2 regions of the Achromobacter sp. NPDC058515 genome follow, and region 2 is predicted to be linked to the other one. Evidence: riboswitches for the same ligand, from Rfam matches in the RefSeq annotation. Region 2 holds a riboswitch; the other holds the start of a gene.

Region 1 (7,473 bases), on a different contig from region 2:
TGCCGGCGGAGCCGAACGGCGCGGCCGAGACCGGGCCGACGCGGGCGTCGCCGGCCAGCTTGCCCTGTTCGTTCACCACGCCGGGCAGGTAGGGCGCTAGGTGCGCGCGCACCGCCACGGGGCCTACGCCCGGGCCGCCGCCGCCGTGCGGAATGCAGAACGTCTTGTGCAGATTCAGGTGCGACACGTCCGAGCCGAACTTGCCGGGCTGGGCCACGCCGACCATCGCGTTCATGTTGGCGCCGTCCAGGTAGACCTGCCCGCCGGCCTTGTGGACCAGATCGCAGATCTCGGTCACGGCTTCTTCGAACACGCCGTGGGTCGACGGATACGTGATCATCAGGGCGGCCAGCTTGTCGCCGACCTGTTCGATCTTGGCGCGCAGGTCGGCCAGGTCCACGTTGCCGTTGGCGTCGGAGGCCACCACCACCACGTCCATGCCGGCCAGCTGGGCCGAGGCGGGGTTGGTGCCGTGCGCCGACGACGGGATCAGGCAGATGTTGCGCTGGTGCTGGCCGTTGGCCTGGTGATAGCCGCGGATGGCCAGGAGGCCGGCGTACTCGCCTTGCGCGCCCGAGTTGGGCTGCAGGCTGATGTTGTCGTAGCCGGTGATTTCGCACAGCGCGGCCGACAGGCGGTCGATCAGCTCGTTGTAGCCCTGGCTTTGCGACGCCGGCGCGAACGGGTGGATCAGCGCGAATTCGGGCCAGGTGATGGGAATCATCTCGGCCGTGGCGTTCAGCTTCATGGTGCACGAACCCAGCGGGATCATCGTGCGGTCCAGGGCCAGGTCCTTGTCGGCCAGCTTGCGCAGGTAGCGCAGCATGTCGGTCTCGGACTGCACGCTGGAGAACACCGGATGCGTCAGGATCGCGCTTTCGCGGACCACCGGCGCGGGGATGCCGCCGGCGGCCGCCGCGTCCAGCGCGTCGATGTCGAGCTCGACGTCATCGCGTTCCAGGCCGGAGGCGAAGACGTTGACCAGCGCTTGCAGGTCGGCGACGGTGACGGTCTCGTCCAGCGAGACCGCCAGGCGGGCGCCATCGACGCGGCGCAGGTTGATGTGCTCGCAGTCGGCGGCGGTCAGGATGGCGGGGGTCGCGGCGCCGGTTTCGAGCAGCAGGGTGTCGAAGAAGGTGTCGTTGACGACCTTCACGCCCAGCTTGATGAGCTCGGCGCGCAGGATGGCGGTGCTGCGCTGCACGCGCTCGGCGATGCGGCGGATGCCGGCGGGGCCATGCCACACGGCGTACATGCCGGCCATCACGGCCAGCAGCACCTGCGCGGTGCAGATGTTGGAGGTGGCCTTCTCGCGGCGGATGTGCTGCTCGCGCGTTTGCAGCGCCAGGCGCATGGCCGGGTTGCCCTGGGCGTCCTTGGACACGCCGACCAGGCGGCCGGCCATGTTGCGCTTGAACGAATCCTTGCAGGCCATGAAGCCGGCGTGCGGGCCGCCAAAACCGAACGGCACGCCAAAACGCTGGGCCGAGCCGATGGCGATGTCCGCGCCCCACTCGCCCGGGGCGGCCAACAGGGCCAGCGCCAGCAGGTCGGTGGCGCAGGCGACCACGGCGCCTTGCGCATGGGCGGCTTCGGCCAGCTTGCGGTAGTCGGAGACGGAGCCCGTGCTGTGCGGGTACTGCAGCAGTACGCCGAAGCACTCGGGCAGGCCTTCGGCCTCGTCGCCCACGGCGATCTCGATGTCCAGGCCCTCGGCGCGCGTGCGCACGACTTCGATGGTCTGGGGATGCACGTGGCGCGAAATGAAGAACACCGGGCTCTGCGACTTGGCGCCGCGGCGGGCGAGCGTCATGGCTTCGGCGGCGGCGGTGCTTTCGTCCAGCAGCGAGGCATTGGAGATGTCCAGCCCGGTCAGGTCGGCGACCATGGTCTGGTAGTTCAGCAGGGCTTCGAGGCGGCCCTGGGAGATCTCGGGCTGGTAGGGCGTGTAGGCCGTGTACCAGGCGGGATTCTCAAGAATGTTGCGCAACACCACATTGGGCGTCTGCGTGCCGTAGTACCCCTGCCCGATGTAGTTGCGGTAGACCTTGTTGCGGCCCGCGATCTGCTTCAGTTCGGCCAGCACGTCGGCTTCGCTGCGCGAGGGCGGCAGCGCCAGCGGCGCCTGGCTGCGGATCTTCGGGGGCACGACTTCTTCGATCAGGGCATCCAGGCTGGCGCTGCCGATGACGGCAAGCATGGCGGCCTGGTCGGCGTCGGAGGGGCCGATGTGGCGGGGAATGAAGTCGGTATGAGTGTCTAGGGCGCGCGACATGGGGAGATCTCGGGGTAGCGGGTGTCGTCGAGGGACGGACGGTAGTGCTTCTTGCGTGGCGGGCGCGGCGCCTGGTCGGCCCCTCGCCCGCCACGAGCCGGCTTAGCCGTTGGCGACGGCTTCGTAGCCGGCGGCGTCCAGCAGCTTGTCGGCGTCGGCGGCGTTGACCGGCTTGATCTTGAAGATCCAGGCGGTGAAAGCCGATTCGTTGATCAGGTTGGGGTTGTTTTCGAGTTCTTCGTTGAAGGCGACGATTTCGCCGGCCACCGGCGCGTAGATGTCCGAGGCGGCCTTGACCGACTCGACCACGCCGGCGGTTTCGCCCGCGTTCAGCTTGGCGCCGACCTTTACGTCGCCAACGAAAACCAGATCGCCCAATTGATCCTGGGCGGTGTCGGTGATGCCGACGACGAACACGTCGCCTTCGGCTTTGACCCATTCATGGGACTCGGTGTACTTGCGATCGGTGGGCAGACTCATGGGAACTCCTGAGGGAATGCGGGTAGATGAATGGTGTTGCGCGCCTCGCGCGGGCGGCCGTCGCCCAGGCCGGGCCGGCGCTCGCGCGAAGCTTCGAGTTTACGAGTGTTCGACGGCTTTGCCGTTACGGACAAATGGCAGCTTGCAGACCAGGGCGGGCACCCATTTGCCGCGGATGTCGACCTCCACCGTATCGCCCGGACGCACGCCTTGCGGCAGGCGGGCAAAGCCGATGGACACGCCCAGCGTGGGCGACATGGTGCCGCTGGTGAGTTCGCCCGCGCCTTGCGGAGTGCGCACGGCCATGTGCGCGCGCATGACGCCGCGCTCTTGCAGCTTCAGGCCAAGGAAGGCGGCGGGGGTGGCGAACTGCTCCAGCGCGTCGCGGCCGATGAAACGGCGGTCGGCGTTCTTCAGCGACACCGTCCAGGTCAGGCCGGCTTCGCCGGGCTGGGTCAGCTCGTCCATATCCTGGCCGTACAGATTCATGCCGGCTTCCAGGCGCAGCGTGTCGCGCGCGCCCAGGCCGGCCGGACGCACGCCCTGGGCAGCCAGGTCGCGCCAGAGCTGCGCCACCTCGGCGGCGGGCAGCACGATTTCGAAGCCGTCTTCGCCGGTGTAGCCCGTGCGGGCGACCAGCGTGTCGTCGCCCACGATGGCGGCGACAAAGGGGGTCAGGGGTTCGGTGGCGGCTTGCCACGCCGGGCGCGCTGCCCACAGCTTGGCGCGGGCGTTGGGGCCCTGCACGGCCACCATGGCCAGGTCGCGGCGCGGAGCAATGACGACGTCGAACGAGCCGGCCTGCTTCACGCGCTGCATCCAGGCGACGTCCTTGTCGGCCGTGCCCGCGTTGACCACGACGCGCCATTCGTCGGCCGCGAAGAAATAGATGATCAGGTCGTCGATGACGCCGCCCTGCGGATTCAGCATGCAGCTGTAGAGCGCCTTGCCCGGCACCGTCAGCTTGGAGACGTCATTGGCGACCAGGCGCTGCAGGAAAGCGTAGGCGTCGGGGCCCGTCACGTCGACGTTGAGCATGTGCGAGACATCGAACATGCCGGCGTCCTGGCGCACCGCATGGTGCTCCTCGAGCTGCGAGCCGTAGGCCAGGGGCATGTCCCAGCCGCCGAAATCGACCATTCGGGCGCCGGCGGCGATGTGTTCTTCGGCCAGCGGGGTGCGTTTGAGGGTTGCGGACATGCGCGGGAACTCCGGGGCGGCAGTGATGCCAGGGTTACGGAATGCCGGTGGCGGCAAGCGGACTGCGCCCGCGCCACGGCTGAATCTTCCGCCCCTCTGTCCTTTTGCCTGAGAGTTGCCCCGCGTGGCGGGTTTGCACCTTCGGCGCCTGGGCTGCTCGCTATGTCCCTAGTTCAGGGGCGGCGCCAGGTCTCTCCAGAGTGCTGTTTTGCCGCGTCCAGCGGGTAAGAAAACCGGGACGGAGCAAGCATGTGCGGTATCGGTTGCCTGAGCGATTCTGGGCGAATTGCGCCTTCGGCGGCGGCCGGACTTACGGGCCGCTCTCTCCCGCAACATGCGTGACAGCGCCGAAAGCATACAACGAAAGCCGCGTGCCGAAAAGGCGGAAAACGAGGCGCTCGCCGTCAGGCCCCGCTAGGCCAGCGCCGTATCCAGCAGCATCATCAGCACGAAGCCCAGCATCAGCCCGCAGGTCGCGTAGATCTCGTGCCCCTTGCGGTGCGATTCCGGGATGATCTCGTGGCTGATGACGAACAGCATGGCGCCCGCGGCAAAGCCCAGCCCCCAAGGCAGGAGCGGCGCCGACCAGCCGACGATGGCGGCCCCCAGCACCGCGCCCAGCGGTTCGACCAGGCCCGACAGCATGCCCAGGGCCACGGCGAAGGTCCGCTTGTAGCCGGCGGCCAGCAAGGCCACGGCCACCACCAGCCCTTCGGGAATATCCTGGATGGCGATGCCGGTCGCCAGCGCCGTGCCGCGCACGGGGTCCCCGCCGGCATAGCCCACGCCGATCGCCAGGCCCTCGGGCAGGTTGTGCAGCGTGATGGCGAACACGAACAGCCAGGTGCGGCGCAGCCGGTGGGCCTCCATGCCCTCCCTGCCCTTGATGAAGTGCTCGTGCGGCAGAGTGCGGTCCATGAGCAGCAGGACCGCCGCCCCCAGCAGCACGGCGGCGCCGACCGTCAGGCCGGCGCCCCAGGGCCCGTAGCCCAGCTCCCGGCCCGCGGCGACGCCCGGCGCCACGAGCGAAAACGCGCTGGCCGCGAGCATCACGCCGGCCCCGAAGCCGAACATGCTGTCCTGCGCCTTCTGGGGGATAGTGCGGGCGAACAGGATGGGCAGCGTGCCCAGCGCGGTCGCGCCGGCCGCGACCAGCCCGCCCAGCAGCGCGTCGGCCACGTGCGGCGCCCGCACGTCCAGGTAGACCCAGAGCTGGTGCAGGCCCAGGCAGGACACCATGACAGCCAGCGTCCAGACGCTGATGCTGGTGGCTGCTGGCCGCAAGCGATGACGGCTGAAGGTATTCATGTGCCGCGGCACTCCTTGCGAGCGTTGCGCTCAGCCCTTTGCCGCTGCGTAGCGGCGCGCCACTTCGGGCCAGTTCACCACATTGTAGAAGGCGCCGATATATTCCGGCCGGCGGTTCTGGTACTTCAGATAATAGGCGTGCTCCCAGACGTCCAGGCCGAGGATCGGCGTATTGCCGTGCATCAGCGGGCTGTCCTGGTTGGCGCTGCTCTCGACCGCCAGCTTGCCCTCCGGGGTCACGCTCAGCCAGGCCCAGCCGCTGCCGAAGCGGGTCAGGGCCGCCTTGGTGAACGCCTCGCGGAACGCCGCCAGGCCGCCCAGCTCGGATTCGATGGCCGCCGCCAGCGCGCCGTCCGGCTCGCCGCCGCCTTCGGGCGACATGACGGACCAGAACAAGCTGTGGTTGGCATGGCCGCCGCCGTGATTGCGGACGGCGCCGCGGATGGCCTCGGGCAATTCGTCCAGGCGCGCGACAAGGGCTTCGACGGGTTCGTCCGTGACGATGCCCGCCCCTTCCAGCGCGGCGTTCAGGCTGGTGACGTAGGTCTGGTGATGTTTGCTGTAATGGATCTCCATCGTCATCGCGTCGATGTGAGGCTCCAGCGCGTCATAGGCGTACGGCAGGTTCGGAAGGGTGTAGGCCATGCATGTCTCCGTCGGATCCGTCCTCCGGGCGGAGGACATAGATCAATATCGAAAACATAAATGATATGTATTTTTATTTAATATCACAATGGCGGATCGACAATTTCTGCCGCGGGCCCGGCGCGCCGTCAGGCGCCCGCGGGCCGGGCGCCGCCTAGAGCGCCTTGCCGCAGGCCACGCCCGAGGCCCAGGCCCATTGGAAGTTGTAGCCGCCCAGCCAGCCCGTGACATCCACGGCTTCGCCGATAAAGTACAGGCCAGGGGTGGTCTTGGCCTGCATGGACTTCTGGTCCAGGCCGCGCGTGTCCACGCCGCCGCGCATCACTTCGGCTTTCTTGTAGCCGGCGGTGCCGCTGGGCACCAGTGCCCATTGATGGATGTCCTGCGCCAGCGCGCGCAAGGTCTTGTCCGGCGCATCCGCCAGGCGCAGCGCCGCCAGCCCGGGCTTGCCGCCCTGCTCCGCCAGGTGCAGCCAGCGGTCGGCCAGGCGCTTGGGCCACAGCCCGGCCAGCACCGTATGCAGCTGCTGCCGGTTGCCGGACTTGGACGCCAGCAGCGCTTCGGCCAGGTCCCGGCCCGGCGCCAGGTCGATCACGATCGGCTCCCCGGGCTTCCAGAAGCTTGATATCTGCAGGATGGCGGGGCCGGACAGCCCCCGGTGCGTGAACAGCAAGTCCTCCAGGAACTCGCCGCGCGTCTTGCCCTGCCCCGTGTGCAGGTTCACTTCCAGCGCCACGCCCGACAGCTCGGACAAGGCCTGCCAGTGCGCGGGGTCGAACGTCAGCGGCACGAGCGCGGGCCGCGGCTCCACCACTTTCAGGCCGAACTGGCGCGCAATCTTCAAGCCGAAGTCGGTGGCGCCCAACTGCGGGATCGCCATGCCGCCCGTCGCCACCACCAGCTTGGCGGCGCGGATCGCGCCCTGGCCGGTGCGCAGTTCGAACCCCTGCTCGCCGTGGGCGATCTCGGCCACCGGACAGCCCATGCGCCATTGCACATTGCCCGCGTCGCACTCGGCGCGCAGCATGTCGATGACGGATTCGCTGGAATCGTTGCAGAACAGCTGGCCGCGATGCTTCTCGTGCCAGGCGATGTGGTGGCGCTTCATCAGCGCCAGGAAATCCTGCGGCGTGTAGGCCGACAGGGCAGACCGGCAGAAATGCGGATTGTCGGAAAGGAAATTGGCGGGCCCGGCGCCGATGTTCGTGAAGTTGCAGCGGCCTCCGCCGGATATGCGGATCTTCTCCGCCAGGCGCTCCGCATGGTCGACCAGCACCACGCGCAAGCCGCGCTGGCCGGCTACCGCTGCACACATCATGCCAGCGGCGCCGGCGCCGAGTACGGCTACATCAAACATCAGGACTCCAGACCCGCCGGGTCTTACTCTTCGATCAGGCAATCAACGTAATAGCGCTTTTCGCCATCGGGACCAATTTCATCGGCCAGGCCGTGAATATAGGTTTCGAAGCCGGGGAAGCGTTCGTTGAATTCGCGCGCGAACTGCAGGTACTGGACGATGGTGCGGTTGAAGCGTTCGCCAGGAATCAGCAGCGGAATGCCCGGAG
Region 2 (7,473 bases):
GGCAGGTCCGGGTACAGGGCGGGATTGATGGCGATGGGGCCGATATTGCCCATCACGATGGTGTAGCCGTCGGCGGGCTGCTTCACCGCGAAGTCGGTGCCGACGTTGCCGCCCGCCCCGGCCTTGTTCTCCACGATGACGGGCTGCCCCAGCCGTTCTCCCAGCTTGTGGCTGACCAGCCGGGCCAGCATGTCGGTCGATCCGCCGGGCGGATACGGCACGATCCATTTGATCGGCTGAGAGGGCCATGGCGATTGCGCGATGGCCGGCCCCGTACAGAGGGCAAGGCCTGCCGCAAGCGCTAGCGCGATGCGTTTCATGTTTGTCTCCTTCCCTGGCTCGCCGGTCTTGCCGGGAGCATCATTAGTGTGTATTGTTCACCTAGTGAACGATATGTTTATCAGGTGAACGTATGAAGAATAATAGATCGATCCAGAGGTGTCTATCCATCATGCGGGCGTTCCGTGGCAATGGCCGGCCCACGCTGGCCGAACTGGCGCGCGCGGTCGATCTGCCGCACGCCACTGTGCTGCGGTTCCTGCAAACGCTGGAGGAAGAGGGCTACGCCGCGCGCGAGGACAGCCGCTGGCGCCTGACGCCGCAGGTGTTCGAACTGGGGTTCGCGGCCATGGAGAGCCTGGGCGTGACGGACGCGGTGCAGGAAATCCTGCAGCGCCTGGCCGACGCCTACTCCGGCACCTCCAACCTGGGCGAAGCCAATCCGGAAGGCGTCATCATCATCGGCCGCGCCATGGCCCCGGCCGAGCGCCGCCGGCTGGTGGTGATGAACCTGCGCGTCGGCGGCGTCCTGCCGCCGGCCAGCGCGCTGGCCGGCGGGCTGGGCCTGCCGGCGGGCCAATGGAGCCGGTTCGATTACCCCGAAAGCAATCAGGTGTCGGTGGCGGTGCCCGTGCCGCAGGGCGGCTCGCGCGTGCTGTCGGTGGGGATATCAGTGGCGGCTTCGGAGGCGTCGGAAGACCGGCTGGAAGCGGAGATGGTGCCGGCGCTGCAGCGCGCGGCCGAGAGCATCGGGGGAGTGATACGGGTGGGGGTGGTCTAGCGGGGCTAGCCTTTTGGCGCTGTCATGCGGCGCCATCTCTCAGCGCGCCCAGGGCCGCCGCAATCTCTTCCAGCACCGGCCCCCATGCGTCCGGCGCGGGCTGGCGGAACAGGCGCACGGACGGATACCAGGGCGTATCGTTGCGGCCGAGCAGCCAGCGCCAATCCGGCGCAAACGGCAGCATGACCCATGCCGGGCAGCCCAGCGCGCCGGCCAGGTGCGCGGGCGCGGAATCGACGGACACCAGCACATCGAGCAGCGTGATGATGGCCGCGGTGTCGTCGAAGTCCCGGATCTCATCGCTTAAGGACGCCAGCGCCATGCCTGCCGGCGGCGTTGCGCCCTGGGCCGCGGCGGGGCCCTTTTGCAGCGCGACGAAGGTGATGCCGTCCTGCGCCAGCGGCGCCAGGTCGGACAAGGCCAGCGAGCGCCGAGCGTCATTGGGGTGGGCGGGGCGCCCCGCCCAGGCCAGGCCGACGAGCGGCCGCGGCAACGGCGCCAGCCGCGCCCGCCAATGCTCCACGCGGGCCGGATCGGCGCGCAGGTAGGCAGTGCGGACCGGCAGGTCGCCCAGGCGCAAGCCGAGAGCCAGCGGCAGGCTCATCAGTTCGCAATGGCAGTCGAAAGCCGGCGGGACCGCGCCCAGGCAGATAATTTCGTCAAAGCCGCCGCTGCGCTCGGCCAGCGCATGGCATTGCGCGTTGACCTCCAGGATGACGCGCGCCCCGCTGCGCTCGCGCGCCCGGGCCGCCAGCCGCAGGAACTGGAAAGTGTCGCCGTAGCCCTGCTCGTCATGGATCAGCAGCGTCCGGCCGGGAATGGGCTGTCCGTCCCAGCGCGGCTTCTGCACATGCCGGGCGAGCATCGCGGTATGCGCCAGCCGGTAGCGGAAGCGGTACTCGCGCCAGCCCGCCGCGAAGTCGCCCTGCAGCAGCAGGATCTCCGCCAGGTCGAAGCGCGCTCCCATGGCGTCCGGAACCGCGCGCACAATCATCTCCAGGATCCCGCGCGCCTCGTCCACCATGCCTTGCGGCCGGATCGCATGCGCCAGCTGCCGCCAAAGCGCGAGCGGCGCCGGACCGGATGCCAGCGCCTGCCGCAACAACGATTCGGCCTCGGCATGGCGGCCGGCGTCCAGCAGCGCTTGCGCCTGCAGGCGCGCGGCCTCGCAGCCGGCCGCGACCGCGTCCGGGGCGACGATGGAGCCCGCGGCGTCCAAGGCGACGGCCTGCATGTCGCGTGAATGCGAACCTTCCATTTCGGCCAGTATCCGATGGGCTTCCCGCAACTGGGGGTCGATATCGATGGCCCGGCGCACGGCGATCAGGGCTTCGTCGCGGTGGCCTTCGTCCTTCAGCGTCAACGCGAGATTGCTGAGGGCTTGCGCATGGTCGGGGTTCAGTTCCAGCGCGCGCTGGTAGTGCGCCCGCGCCATGTTTCCGTTGCCCAGGCGCTTGTAGGTATTGGCAAGGTTGTTATGGGCCTCGGGGCTGTCGGGCAGTAGCGCGGCCACGCGCCGCAGGCATTCCAGGCTGGAGGCCAACTGGCCGGCTTCCTGCAGGATAATGCCCAGGTTGTTCCAGCCTTCCGCAAGCCCGGGATCGATCTCCACAGCGCGTCGCGCGGCGTCTTCGGCCTGCGCCAGCAGCCCATTCTGGCGGCACACTTCGGCCAGATTGCTGCAGTAGGCCGCGGGCGCGCCCGCAGGCCGGCAGGCCGCGCGCAGATGCGCAATCGCCTGGTCGGGCTGGCCGTAGGCATGGGCCATCAACCCCAGCAGATGCCTTGCGTCGGGCTGGTCCGGCGATACGTCCAGCACCCGCAGGCAAAGCGCTTCGGCTTGCGGCGCCTGGCCCGCGTTCCAATGCGCGTAGGCCTGCAGCAAAGCCTGGGGAATCGTCAAAGGACTGGCGGCAGGATGGTTACTCGTGCCCAAGAAACAGCTCCACGGCAGGATCGCGGAAGGGGAGGGAGGGCGCCATTATCCGCCCAATGCGCGCCAGGCGCGTTTCAAGCACAGGCCGCCTGCAAGGCCTTCATCTGAGGGCTGTTTTCCGGGAACCGGACGAACTGCGGCTTGCCATCGTCCTTGATTTCTTCGCCGAAGGCGTCGACCAGCTCATCGTTCATATAAAAACTGGTGGCGGCAAGAAAGCCCACCAGGGCCTGATTGCAGTCGAACACGACGTCCGTCATCGTGCGGTTGTAGTTCCTGCGCTTTCCGTCCAGGCCCAGGATGTTCTGAGGGATGGCGTATCGCATTTCCATTTTGCCCTTGGCGCTTCCGGAGGGCTGCCGCGAGTCCGGGATGCCCGCGATCCTGATGGAGATGTTGGGATGGTCGCGGCGGGGCGGCACGTCAAACCACTTCTGCGCGTGGGCGGAGGCGCTGATGAACAGGCCCGTGGCGGCGACAATTCCCAGGCGGGCAATCAGGCCGCGCACCCGGGCTTTGCGAACGGGGACTGCAGACGGTGCATGCATGGTCTTTCCGTGATTGAGGGCCTGGTTTCATAAGCCGCTTGCCGGTGTGCTTCCAGTGTAAATGCTCAATCCGGCCGCGGCGATAAATGTAGCAAAATGCCGTCTGACGCCCTTGGGCGCGACTTACTCTTTACTCAGGATCCGCCATGCCCCAGTTCGACATCTATCAGGTAGACGCCTTCGCCGCCGCGCCTTTCGGCGGCAACCCCGCCGCGGTCGTGCCGCTGGACGCCTGGCTTGCCGACGCGACGCTGCAACGCATCGCCGAGGAAAACAATCTGTCCGAAACCGCCTACGTCGTGCGCAACGGGGATGTCTACGAGCTGCGCTGGTTCACGCCCGCCGTCGAGGTGGATCTTTGCGGGCACGCGACGCTGGCGTCGGCCTTCGTGCTGTTCGATCAATTGGGCGTCACGGACGAAGTGCTGCGGTTCTCCACGCGCAGCGGCGAGCTCCAGGTGTTCCGCGCCGGCAACAAGCTGGCGATGGATTTCCCGGCCAAGCAGCCCGAGGCCGCGGCGATTCCGCCGGGCCTGCTGCAGGCGCTGGGCCTGCCGGATGCGCAGGCCCTGTACCGCACCGACGATTATCTGGTGGTCATCGATGACGAATCGCTGATCGACGGCCTGAAGCCGGATTTCGTGGCGCTGGCGGCGTTTGACGTGCGCGGGGTGGCGGTGACGGCGCCGTCGGCCCAGTTCGACTTCGTGTCGCGCTGGTTCGGGCCGCGGGTCGGCGTGAACGAAGACCCGGTCACCGGGTCGGCGCATACCTCGCTGGCGCCGTATTGGGCGCAACGGCTGGGCAAGCGCAGCCTGAGCGCGCAGCAGGGCGGGGCGCGCAAAGGGCAGCTTGAATGCGAGGTGCTGGACAACGGCCGGGTGATCATCAGCGGCCAGGCGGCGCTGTACCTGCGCGGCGCGATCTACCTTTGATCCTCCGCAAGCCCTGCGTCGCCCAGCTTGCGCGCCGCGGCTTCCCGGATGCCCCGGAGCCGTTGTCCCGCTACGGCGCGGGCACGGCCTCGCTGACGCTCGCCGCCAGCATCTGCGCCGTCGCCGCGGACAGGGTCCATCCCAGGTGGCCGTGGCCCGTGTTGTAGAACACGCCGGGGCGTTTGCCCGGGCCCACGCGCGGCATCATGTCCGGCGTCATGGGGCGCAGGCCGCACCAGGGCACCACGCGCGAGGTCCGGATGCCGGGAAAGTGCTTGCGCGTCCAGTCCACCAGCGGCTGCACGCGCTCGGCGCGGATGTCCATGTTGAAGCCATTGAATTCCGCGGTGCCCGCCACGCGAAACCGGTCTCCCAGCCGGCTGGTGACGATTTTTGCGGCCTCGTCCAGCAGGCTCACGCCGGGGGCCGCCGCCAGGCTCTGCGCGTCGTCCAGATGCACGCTGATCGAGTAGCCCTTGACCGGATAGATGTTCAGCGCGTCTCCGAGCTGCCTGGCGAACTGCCGGCTGGCCGCACCGGCGCAAACGACGACGGCGTCGGCCTCGTGCTGTTCGCGTTCGCGGCCGTCGTCGCGCAGCATGTCCAGCACATAGGGGCGGCTGTCGCGGCTGATGTGGCGGATGTCCGCGTCCTGCACGAACTTCACGCCCCGGCGCTCGCAGGCGCGCGCCAGCCCGCTGGTGAATTTGTGGATGTCGCCGGTGGCGTCCGACGGGGTGTAGAAGCCGCCATGGCAGCCGGCCTGCAGGGCAGGTTCTATGCTGCGCGCCTCGTTGCTGGACACGGCGTAGCGTTCCAGGCCGCCTTCGCGCAGCAGCGCGTTTGCCCGGCTGGCGGCGTCGAAGCTGGCGGCGTCGTGATAGATGTGCAGGATGCCCCGGCGCTCCAGGTCGAAATCTATGCCTTCGTCCTCGGCCATCTCGAACAGGTGCTGGCGGGCCTGGATGGCCAGCCGGGTGGTGGCGATGGTGTTGCGGCGATAGTTGGGAATCTGCGCCATGAACTGCGCCAGCCACGAGTACTTGTGCCAGCTGAATCCGGGGTTGAGCAGCAGCGGCGCGTTGCGGCGCCACATCCAGCGCAGGCCTTTCATGATGGTGGCGGCGCTGTTCCAGACTTCGGCGTTGCTGGCCGACAGCTGGCCGCCGTTGGCATAGGACGTTTCCATGGCAGGGTAGCGCTGGCGGTCGTAGACCGTGACCGCGTAGCCCAGCTTGCTCAGGGCATAGGCGGACGTGACGCCGGTGATACCGGCGCCGATGATGGCGATGCGGGGCATGATGGCTCCAGAAAGGGTGGCGGCGGCCCTTGTTGGCCGCGGCGCCCCATCTGTCTCTGTACCTGAGAGCTTCACCCGCGCGCGGTCGGCGGCGGGATCCCCTTCGGTGGGCGCGCACGGCGCCTCTCTCCAGATTGTCTAGACCGCGCAGTCCTGTTGCCTGAGAGTTTCCGGGGCGGTTGCTCCGTCGGCGCCCGCCACGGGGGCGGGTCTCTTCTGCGGGGTTTTAAAACGACCCGCAGAGCATATCCAAAAACGGGCTGGGCGACGTTAGGGGTTAGTACCAGCATCGGCGCGCGCCAAGTTACGATGCACGCAATTGAAACCTGAAGGACGATGCATGCGTATCCGAGGACTGCTGCGCGCAGGCTTGCTTTTCACCCCTGTTTTCGCCGGCGCAGCCGGACCCGCCTTGGCCCGCACGGAACTGCCGTCTCTCGATCTGGCGGTAAGCGAGGCCGCCCAGGCGGTCATGCGGCAGCACGACATTCCAGGGATGGCGATCGCCATCACCAGCCAAGGGCAGCAGCGGTTCTACACCTATGGCGTGCAATCGCGGCAGACGCGGCAGGCGGTCACGCGCGACACGATGTTCGAGCTGGGATCGATCAGCAAGACGTTCACGGCGACTCTTGCCGGCTACGCGCAGGCCCGGGGCCAGCTCGCGCTGAGCGATAGCCCCGCCAGGTTCCTGCCCGAACTTGCCGGCAGCGACTTCGCCAGGCTGACGCTGGTCAACCTGGCCACGCACACCACCGGCGGCTTCCCCTTGCAGGTGCCCGACGCGGTGCGCAACGAGGCGCAGCTGATGGACTACCTGAAGGCCTGGAAGCCCGCGCAAGCCCCCGGCACGTCCCGCAGCTACGCCAATCCCAGCATCGGGATGCTGGGCGTCGCGACGGCCCGAAGCATGAAGCAGCCGTTCGCGCAGGCGATGGGGGAGCTGTTCGCGAAGCTGGGCCTGTCCGATACCTTCATCGATGTTCCGGCGGACAAGATGTCCCGCTATGCGCAGGGCTACAACAAGCAGGGCGCGCCCGTGCGCGTGAACCCCGGCGTGCTGGCGGACGAAGCCTACGGCGTGAAGTCCAGCGCGCGCGACATGCTCCGGTTCGTCGAGGCCAACATGGGCATGGGCGTCCAGGACGAGCCGCTCAAGCGCGCCATTGCGGCTACGCATGTGGGGTACTACCAGGTGGGCGAGATGACGCAGGACATGGTCTGGGAGCAGTTTCCCTACCCGGTGGCGCTGGACACGCTGCTGGCCGCCAACGCCGGCACGCTGAACAGCCAGAGCCATGCGGCCGCGGCCTTGAATCCGCCGCTGGCCCCGCAGGAGGCGGCATGGATCAACAAGACCGGGGCGACGAACGGCTTTGGCGGCTATGTGGCCTTCGTGCCCGCCAGGAAGCAGGGGATCGTGATCCTGGCGAACAGGAACTATCCGAACGAGGCCCGCGTGCGGCTGGCGGCGGGCATCCTGGATGAACTGGACAAGCTGGGGCGGCAGGACCGGGCGGCGCGCTGAGCGGCGGCGCGCTTGAGGCCGCAGTCGTGCACGACGGGTCGCCCCAGGTTATCTATTTCGATACTAATTACAACTCGACCTTTGGTCCGGGGGCTTGGCGGCCTTGCTGTTTGTCCCCGCCCCAGCCCCGAGCTTGTTTCAACATATCACCGCAAAAAACCCGTCC

The links. A riboswitch is a leader RNA that binds a small molecule or an ion and turns the genes downstream of it on or off. The one in region 2 is predicted to bind glycine.
Region 1: it holds a riboswitch for glycine, as region 2 does, so the genes downstream of both, gcvT (glycine cleavage system aminomethyltransferase GcvT) here and ACFWP0_RS17430 (D-amino acid dehydrogenase) in region 2, are expected to answer to the same signal.

Annotation. Positions count from the first base shown of each region.
Region 1 covers NZ_JBHXNI010000003.1:187,724-195,196, reverse strand. Annotated here, with positions in the region: gene gcvP (aminomethyl-transferring glycine dehydrogenase) at 1-2,275, opposite strand, end outside; gene gcvH (glycine cleavage system protein GcvH) at 2,378-2,755, opposite strand; gene gcvT (glycine cleavage system aminomethyltransferase GcvT) at 2,855-3,955, opposite strand; glycine riboswitch at 4,042-4,164, opposite strand; glycine riboswitch at 4,200-4,295, opposite strand; gene ACFWP0_RS06905 (ZIP family metal transporter) at 4,370-5,263, opposite strand; gene ACFWP0_RS06900 (superoxide dismutase) at 5,294-5,908, opposite strand; gene ACFWP0_RS06895 (NAD(P)/FAD-dependent oxidoreductase) at 6,063-7,265, opposite strand; gene ACFWP0_RS06890 (Orn/Lys/Arg decarboxylase N-terminal domain-containing protein) at 7,289-7,473, opposite strand, start outside.
Region 2 covers NZ_JBHXNI010000009.1:215,927-223,399, forward strand. Annotated here, with positions in the region: gene ACFWP0_RS17400 (Bug family tripartite tricarboxylate transporter substrate binding protein) at 1-320, opposite strand, end outside; gene ACFWP0_RS17405 (IclR family transcriptional regulator) at 413-1,060, shown strand; gene ACFWP0_RS17410 (tetratricopeptide repeat protein) at 1,083-2,261, opposite strand; partial or broken gene ACFWP0_RS17415 (tetratricopeptide repeat protein) at 2,394-2,996, opposite strand; gene ACFWP0_RS17420 (hypothetical protein) at 3,071-3,544, opposite strand; gene ACFWP0_RS17425 (PhzF family phenazine biosynthesis protein) at 3,691-4,479, shown strand; gene ACFWP0_RS17430 (D-amino acid dehydrogenase) at 4,550-5,779, opposite strand; glycine riboswitch at 5,826-5,916, opposite strand; glycine riboswitch at 5,918-6,008, opposite strand; gene ampC (class C beta-lactamase) at 6,120-7,307, shown strand.